DNA from 2 places in the Buttiauxella sp. AC142 genome. Region 1 is predicted to be linked to the other one. Evidence: riboswitches for the same ligand, from Rfam matches in the RefSeq annotation. Region 1 holds a riboswitch; the other holds the start of a gene.
What was found. A riboswitch is a leader RNA that binds a small molecule or an ion and turns the genes downstream of it on or off. The one in region 1 is predicted to bind cobalamin.

Region 1 (4,389 bases):
ATTGAGCAATCTCTGGCGTGAGCCCCATACAGAACGCAATATTCTCATCCGCAGATAATGCATTCGGAGATTCATGTTCTAAAAGCCATACCGTACGACGAGCAATCGCAGCGCCTGAATCTATCAACCGAGTTCCTTCCGGCAGGACTTCCAGCAACTCTTCTTCTAATAGAGGGAAATGGGTGCAACCCAATACTACGGTATCTGGCGGCTCTTTCATTCTCAGCCACGGACGCAGGATTTTACGCAGTTCCTCAAGATCAACTGGCTGGCCATGCAGCTTGGCCTCAGCTAACTCCACCAGTTCCGCCGAACCGAGCATTTCGATTTTGCATTCTGACGCAAAGCGCGCGACCAGTTCGTGAGTATAAGGACGGCGAACTGTGCCGCGAGTCGCCAGCAACCCTACAACACCATTAGTCGTCAAGCGCGCAGCTGGCTTGATAGCGGGTACAACGCCGACAACAGGGAATGCGAACTTTTCGCGAAGCGCAGGAAGTGAAACGGTACTCGCCGTATTACAGGCAATGATGGCGAGTGCGAGCGGGTAGCGTTCCTGAACCGCAGTCACAATTTCTACCACGCGTTCAACAATGAACTCCTCGCTTTTCTCGCCGTAGGGAAATGCTACGTTATCGAAAGCATATATATAGTGCAGGTCAGGCAAAAGCTGCCGGACTTCATCATACACAGAGAGCCCACCGACACCGGAGTCAAAAACCAGTACGGTGGGACGTGTATTAGAAGGTATAGCTGCCAGTGAGGTAGTATTCCCGTCCTGGGGTTTGATAGCCATAAACCGTCTCGTAATCTTTATCGAACAGGTTGGCAATTCTACCACGAACGGTTAGCTGTGAGGTGACCGGATATGATGCGGAAACATCAACAGTGCTATAACTCGGCAAAACCTGCTGAGTCGGGCTATACGAAGAAGTGTTGTTGTCGTAGCGTTTGCCGTAATACTGCCAAGCAACATCCATATCAACATTAAACATACTCCAGTCGAGCTGATACTTAGCCTGACGCTTAGCACGACGGGCCAGCACTTCATCCGTCTGGTCATCACGCGGGTCCATATACTGAAGCGTCACTTTATGGGTGAAGATGCCAGTATCAACACTCCCCGTCCATTCCAACCCTTTGATGGTCGCGGACTTGATGTTGTCGTAATTGCCTTCGAAAGATCCCGGAGCAGAATAGTAAGTAATGAGGTTTTCTATCTGGTAATGATAAGCCGACAAGCGCCAATCTACTGGCCCTGTTAATCCTTCAAGTCCGGCTTCCCATTGTTTAGACTCTTCTGGCTTCAGGTTTGGATTTGAGTCGATACCAAAGCGTGTCGAACCAAACTGCTGCCCAAGCGAGGGTGCAAGGAATCCGGTGCCGTAAGAAACCGTGGCACGATACCCTTCAACAAACTCCCAACCAGCCGCCGTCTGCCATGTGCCATGCCAGCCAAATTGTTCGTCATTGTCTTCACGACCAGAGGCTTCCAGCGTCACATCGCCAAACTGCTGCTGACCACTGAGGTAAACACCTGTGTTATCGCGCTTATAGGTATCAGACATTGCCGTATCTGAAGACGTTAAGCGCTGCTGCTGCCAATCAACGCCTGCACTGACTGAGCCATTTCCTACAACAAAGTTATTACCCCATTGAATGTTACGCTGGGTCATATTGTCGAGAGTGGTACCGTCGTTATAGCGGCCATTCACGCTGCTATAGTTGTAGTCTTTTACTTTTTGATAGCTAGCCAACAATTGAGAAGAGTAAAGGCCAGAGTGGAAACGCATGCCTGCATCGAATGTCTGGTTGTAAAGTTGCTCTTCATCGCCGCCACCGGCATACCCATACGAGCCCTGGTCATAATCGGTATTGTTGGTATATCCGTAACCACGGAAGAAACCATCAAACTCGTCACTGAACTTATGCTCCAGCCCGCCCCAGAAAGATTTGCTGCGATAACCATCGCGGTCACTATCGCCGCTATAAGGTGAATCCGGCAGGACGTTGAAGCCTTTGGTCATTTCATACGAACCCGCGACCGTCGCCACGGTGTCACCAAAACGATGACGCAAAGCCCCGTCGTATTGCTGATAGCCGTTCGAGCCGACACCCGCATTGATTTGCGATTTCTCTTCATCGGTCTGCGTGATGATATTCACCACACCGCCAATTGCACCCGACCCATAAACCGCTGAACGAGGGCCGCGAATATATTCCACGCGTTGCACTAATGAGAGGGGGATCTGATTGATATCAGCAGTGTTAGAGATTCCTGGGCGAGCGATAGGAATACCATCCACCAGCACTAACACATGGCTTGCATTGGTTCCGCGAATAAACATAGAAGAACCTTGCCCAATGCCGCCGTACTGCGCGATATCCACGCCTGGCAAACGACGCATCACATCGTTAAGCGATTTTGCCTGCCACTGGTCGATATCTTCCCGGGTTACAACATCGGTTGGAGCCAGAACAGTATTTACCGGCTGCTGAAAACGGTTAGCCGTTACTACCAGGCTATTATCAGAATTGCTGTCTTGCGCCCAGCCTGAAAAAGCCGTTACGGACAACGCCGTAAACAGCGAAAGTTTTTTTAACTTCATTTATATAAGCATCCGCTTTCCAAAAAGGATGCCGCAGACATAACCGATAGCACGCGATAGTTATGACAAATTGCGACGTATACCGGCAGGTCTTCGGGCTTGGAGGCGTTTGTTAATGGATGATGACTTCCCACTTATATAAGCAGTGTCTGCACATGGCACTCATCCCGCTCTTCCTTACCGCTGCGCGTCAGCCCCAGAATTGCACTGGGTTCCCTTTTAACTTATAAAAAGGCCGGAAACGCTATGCTACGATTTTGTTAATAAGTTTGTCTATAAACATCAAAGTGCAACAGCACTGGACATCAGGAACCTATTCCCTACAATTCGCCGCGTAGTTTGACTCTATTAACAGGTATCAGCTCATGACCCCCGAACATCTCCCAATTGAACAGTACGACGCGCAACTGGCCGAAAAAGTCGCCCGCTTGCAAAGCATGATGGCCCCTTTTGCAGCGCCTGCGCCGGAGGTGTTCCGTTCGCCTGTCAGCCATTACCGGATGCGTGCTGAATTCCGCATCTGGCATGATGAAGATGATCTGTACCACATCATGTTTGACCAAGAGACGAAGCAGCGCATTAGGGTTAACACCTTCCCGGCAGCCAGCTCGCTTATCAACGCGTTGATGCCTGCAATGCTCGACGGCGTGCGTGATATTCCCGCCCTGCGCCATAAGCTCTTCCAGATTGATTATCTGACGACAATGAGCAACCAGGCGGTTGTTTCACTGCTATATCACCGCAAACTGGGTGAAGAATGGCAAGAACACGCCCAGGCGCTGCGCGATAAACTACGTGCTCAGGGTTTCAACGTTCACTTAATTGGCCGCGCCACCAAAACCAAAATCGAGCTGGATCAGGATTTCATCGACGAGCGTTTGACCGTAGCGGGCAAAGAGATGATTTATCGCCAGGTTGAAAACAGTTTCACGCAACCCAACGCGGCGATGAATGTTCATATGCTGGAATGGGCGCTGGACGCGACTCAAGACTCAAGCGGCGACTTGCTGGAACTATATTGTGGCAACGGTAACTTCTCGTTGGCACTGGCGCGTAACTTTAACCGCGTGCTGGCAACTGAAATCGCCAAGCCGTCTGTTGCTGCCGCGCAATACAATATTGAAGCGAATGAAATTGAAAACGTGCAAATCATTCGTATGGCAGCTGAAGATTTTACCCAGGCAATGAATGGCGTGCGTGAGTTTAACCGCCTGAAAGGCATCGACCTGAAAAGCTACCAGTGCGAAACGATTTTTGTCGATCCACCGCGCAGTGGCCTGGATAAAGATACCGTGAAGATGGTGCAGGCGTACCCGCGCATTCTCTACATTTCCTGCAATCCGCAAACCCTGTGCGAGAATCTGGAAACATTGTGCGAAACGCATAACGTGTCGCGCCTGGCGCTATTTGACCAGTTCCCTTACACGCACCATATGGAATGCGGCGTGTGGTTAACACGCAAATAGCAAAACGGACGCTTCGGCGTCCGTTTTTGTTTTTAGCTCAGGATGTTATTCAGTGACTTGCGTTCTAAGCGCCCGGACTTTAAAGCCAATCCAGAACAATAATGCGACTGAAAGTACCGCTGGCAGGAAGTTAGAACCCATTGACGGATATTCAGCCCGCACAACGGCGCTGTACAACAACACTCCCAGCACAAAACAAGCCGCTGCAATACTTGGCAGGCCAACCGGCATCGTGCGGTTTTGGTAGCGATGATGCAAACAGTACACCGTCAGCACCAGCGTAATAATAGGGAAAATGGAAAACGGCACAACCG
Region 2 (4,389 bases), 1.9 Mb from region 1:
GTTCGCCAAAATAGGTATTGGGACCGCCGAGCCGGATGCCTAACGCGCCCGCGACCGTGGCCTCAGGCCAGGCGCAATTCGGGCTGCTGTGCTGATAGCGGTCACGCCAGCCGATACGTAACGCCTGGCGATGATTCGCGCGTAAGCAAAAGGCCGCGATGGCGAGAAGCAGCCAGCTCAGGCGGGCGGGAATAAAGTTGGCGGCATCGTCGAGTTTCGCGCTGACAAAACCGATGGCGCGGTATTTTTGCGTTTTGTAGCCCACCATCGAATCCAGGGTGTTGATCGCTTTGTAGGCCATGGCTAACGGTGCGCCGCCAATCATCAGGAAAAACAATGGCGCGATGACGCCATCGACGCTGTTTTCCGCCACGGTTTCCACTACAGCTCGGGTGATTTGCGGGCGTTCCAGTTGCGAGGTATCGCGCCCGACAATCCACGAGAGTTTTTCGCGACTCTGCTCAAGCGTGCCATTTTTCAGGGCGCGGTAGACCTCAAGCGCGGCATCGCTCAGGCAACGCGCAGCCAGCACGGTGTAAATCATCCACACTTCGACCAGCCAGCCCAGCCACGGATGCACGAGATTTGCGAGGTGCAATACCCCCCAACTCACGCCCCAGGTGATGCCAACCACCAACAACCACAACACGCCGCCGCCGATTTTCAGTGCGCGGTCGCTTTTACAGAATCGGCGGATGACACGCTGTAAACCGTTAATCAGATTGCCCATCCAGCGCACCGGATGCGGCCAGTTCTGTGGGTCGCCGAGCCAGTAATCCAGTAACCACGCAATACCCCATGCCAGTATCGTCATTGAGAGCGCCTCGCCAGTTTCAACCAGCGATTGAGCATTTCCGGGCGTTGCGCGAAATGCACATGCAGGTAGCTGGCGAAAGTGGCCTCGTGTTGGAAACCACCCTGCCAGCGCGAAATCGCCACGCCATCGCGCCATTTGCAGCAGTCGAGGGCCGCCGGTAATGGGCCGCTGAAATCGGAGTAGTGAAATTCGTGGCCGCGCAGGGTTTCGCCTTTGCTTGCCAGCAAGGTGTCTTGTCGCGCGGTGGCTTCGCAGTAGCCAAACCGGGTCAGGCGTTTACCCATCTGACTGTGGCCAGGCAATACGCCGCACATAGCGTGAGTTTCCCCCTCGCCATCGGTCAACGATTCGCCCAGATACATCAACCCGCCGCATTCGGCGTACAGCGGAATGCGGCGTTGATGGGCTTGTTTGAGGGATTCATGCATTTTGAAATTTGCGGCGAGCGTGGCGGCATGCACTTCGGGATAACCGCCACCCAACCAGATCATCTGGCAATCGGGAACGGCGTTGTCATGAAGCGGGCTGAAACGCTGGATTTTCACTCCGGCCTGCTCGAGCATGTCGAGGTTATCCGGGTAATAAAAGTTAAAGGCTTCGTCTTCGGCCAGCGCGAGGGTTAATCCATCGGCTAAAGCCGCATCCGGTAAGGTCGGCGCTTTGCCCTCTGGCATTGAGTGAAGGCGCGATAACGCCAGCAGATGGTCGATGTTAACGGTTTCTTCGAGCTGTTTTGCGAGCTGTTGCCAGCGTTCGTCCTGAGGAAGGTTTTCTTGTGCCGGAACCAGGCCAAGATGGCGTGATGGCAATGCCACATCGGCCATGACCGGCACTCGCCCCAGCACGGGCAGACCGCAGTAACGGGTAATCGCCTCGGCCAGCAACTGATAATGGCTATCGCTATTGACGCGATTAAGGATGACGCCCGCGATGTTTAACGACGGGTCAAACCGCTGGAACCCCATAACCGTGGCGGCGATAGAGGTGGAGACTGCTTTGCCATCCACCAGCAAAATAACCGGGCAGCCGAGCTGTTTTGCCATTGCGGCGCTGCTGCAATAGTTCGGGTCTGTGCCGTAGCCGTCATAAAGCCCCATCACGCCTTCGATAACCGCCACGTCAGCCTGCTGCATTTGTTGGTTAAACAAACCATTAAGCGTGGAAGTAGGCAACATAAACGCATCGAGATTGCGCGAGGTCACGCCTGACACTGCACTGTGCCAGCCGCTATCGAGATAATCGGGGCCGATTTTGAAAGGTTGGACGCGCAGATGACGCGCCATTAAGGCGCGGAGCAGCCCAAGCGTGACGGTGGTTTTGCCACAGCCGCTGCTGGTGCCTGCAATGACGAATGCGTGTTTCGCTGCCCCTGCCATAGTTGCCTTATTACTTTCGGCAAAAAGCGGATGTCAGCACGTGCGTGCAGCCGGAAGCCGCACGCAACTGATGACAACTGGCTTCCCACCGAAGGAGTTGTTTAAATTAAATGATTCGTCGGTCTTCTGGCTTAGCGTCACTCTCGCCCGCCCTTCCCAATCGTGAGATCAGTGGTTTCGCGGGTTCGTCGGCATCACAGCAGCGGGGGCTGCGGAGGAATTACACCTCCTTCCCAGCCATGTTCACCCCAAATAAGAACGGGTAAAGACATGGCATAAACGAGTCAGTTGTATCGTGCATGACACTCAAACTATCATGCACGTGAATATATAAAAGCTCGAACAGTGTAAAAGCTAATAGATAGCGAGTGTTGCGCTATAACAATTTTTGTTGATTTTTTAAGGCTTATGGCGAAGAAAACAAAATGAGATCCACGATGAAAGAAAGTGGCCACCGTTATGGCTGAAGCGCGCTGCCCGGCGTCCTGCGGCGAATTCATTCAGGGTTGGATTGGCGGCAGCGAAAAGCTGGTTTCATGCCCTATCGACTGGTTTAGCACCGTTGAAGTCCGCGAAGGCGTGCAGTCTGGCGAAGAGCGGCCACGTATGCGCCAGATGCTGGAACAGGTGGTGGCATATTTCGGCTATCCCGCAGCATTAGCAAATAACCTGAGCACGGCTCTGCAGTCCACCATTCCAGTGGGTAAAGGTCTGGCGAGCAGCACCGCAGATATTGCCGCAACAGCCTTAGCAACCGCCCGGCATTTGGGTGAAACACTCAGCGAATCTACCCTTGCCGCTTTATGCGTAAACATTGAACCGACCGACAGCACGATTTTTGTCTTGCCGACGCTGTTTTCCCATCTGAATGCACAGACTCAGTTTAGCTGCCAGCCCGCGCCAGCAATGGATATCCTGTTACTTGAAAGTGATACGACGATTCTGACTGAGGAATATCGGCGTCATCAGCGCGAATCTACATTAATCAGCAATGCCGCAGCGCTCGATGATGCGTGGCTTCGCTTGCAACAAAGTTGCGGGATGCAAGATCCTCGCTTACTGGGAGAAGCTGCCACGCAAAGCGCGATCGCCAGCCAGGCGTTGCTGGCAAAGCCGATGTTTTCGCAGCTGTTGGCGCTGGTCGAAGAGTTTGATTTATTCGGCGTGAACGTGGCGCACAGCGGAAGCGCTGTGGGGCTGATGCTGGATGTTCGCAAACATGATGCTGAGAAATTACGCTGGCAGATTAATCAGTTGGCTATTGATGTGTATTACCCGCGGCAACATCTGGTGAAGATGGTAGCAGGCGGCGTGCGTTGAACTCAGGCGAAAAAAACCGCCATGAATGGCGGTTTCTAAAATTAACACTATTTACCCTAAATAATTCGAATTGCATCAAGGCGGTAAGTGAACGCAGCCAACGCAGAGGCAACCCGAAGTACGACGGGTAAATTTAATCGGCCTTGATTTCGCCCATCACTTTCAATTTTTTGGAAATTTCACGACGCTCTTTAGACAGCTCAGCGTTTTTGATGATGTAGTCATCAACGCGGTCTTCGTAGTCGGTTTTCATGCTGGCGATGATGCCCTGAATAGCTTCGATGCTCATACCTGGCTTGATGTAATCGCTCAGGTTGTCCAGCAGCAGAACGCGTTTTGAGTTATCACGGATCTTTTTCTGCACGTCCTGGATTTCACGTTGCAGTTTGTTTTTACGACGGAACAGACGCACAAACTCAAGCACGTCCTGGAAAGATGGTTTGGTTGGTTCCATTTTTATACCCCTGCTAATTTCATACTTGGATTCGTTAAAACAACGATTCATTAAGTTAACGGTCATACGCTTACCTTAAAGGTAGCGACGGCCGCTGACAATGTCATTCTTCAAGCTGCATGGTGATTAGCTGCAACCCGAACATACAGGCGATGGGTCTCTTTCGCTATCTTAACCTCAAATAGTGCTGAATCGAAACCAGCAATTCATATCAGACTAAGCAATTATTTGCGTAACGCGCGGCAGATCAACTGTGAGAGCAATTCCAGTTGACGGGCAAGCTCAAGGCTCAACCAAACGTAGCCATGAATTGGGGTTTCCTGAAGTTTCCCGTTCGGCCCCTCTTGCATCAGTTGGCGCAACTCACTAACGATTTCGGTTAGTTTTTCGTTATTGGCAGAAATCGGCGATGGGTTTCCGTC

Region 2: linked by a shared signal. The riboswitch ahead of AC0IWZ_RS13070 (cobyrinate a,c-diamide synthase) and the one ahead of btuB (TonB-dependent vitamin B12 receptor BtuB) in region 1 are both predicted to bind cobalamin.

Annotation. Positions count from the first base shown of each region.
Region 1 is NZ_CEEDCH010000001.1:4,698,987-4,703,375, reverse strand. It holds gene murI (glutamate racemase) at 1-796, opposite strand, end outside; gene btuB (TonB-dependent vitamin B12 receptor BtuB) at 741-2,609, opposite strand; cobalamin riboswitch at 2,677-2,864, opposite strand; gene trmA (tRNA (uridine(54)-C5)-methyltransferase TrmA) at 2,975-4,075, shown strand; gene AC0IWZ_RS21910 (YijD family membrane protein) at 4,121-4,389, opposite strand, start outside.
Region 2 is NZ_CEEDCH010000001.1:2,791,001-2,795,389, forward strand. It holds gene cbiB (adenosylcobinamide-phosphate synthase CbiB) at 1-814, opposite strand, end outside; gene AC0IWZ_RS13070 (cobyrinate a,c-diamide synthase) at 811-2,193, opposite strand; cobalamin riboswitch at 2,293-2,472, opposite strand; gene AC0IWZ_RS13075 (GHMP family kinase ATP-binding protein) at 2,653-3,513, shown strand; gene AC0IWZ_RS13080 (DUF496 family protein) at 3,647-3,967, opposite strand; gene AC0IWZ_RS13085 (FUSC family protein) at 4,192-4,389, opposite strand, start outside.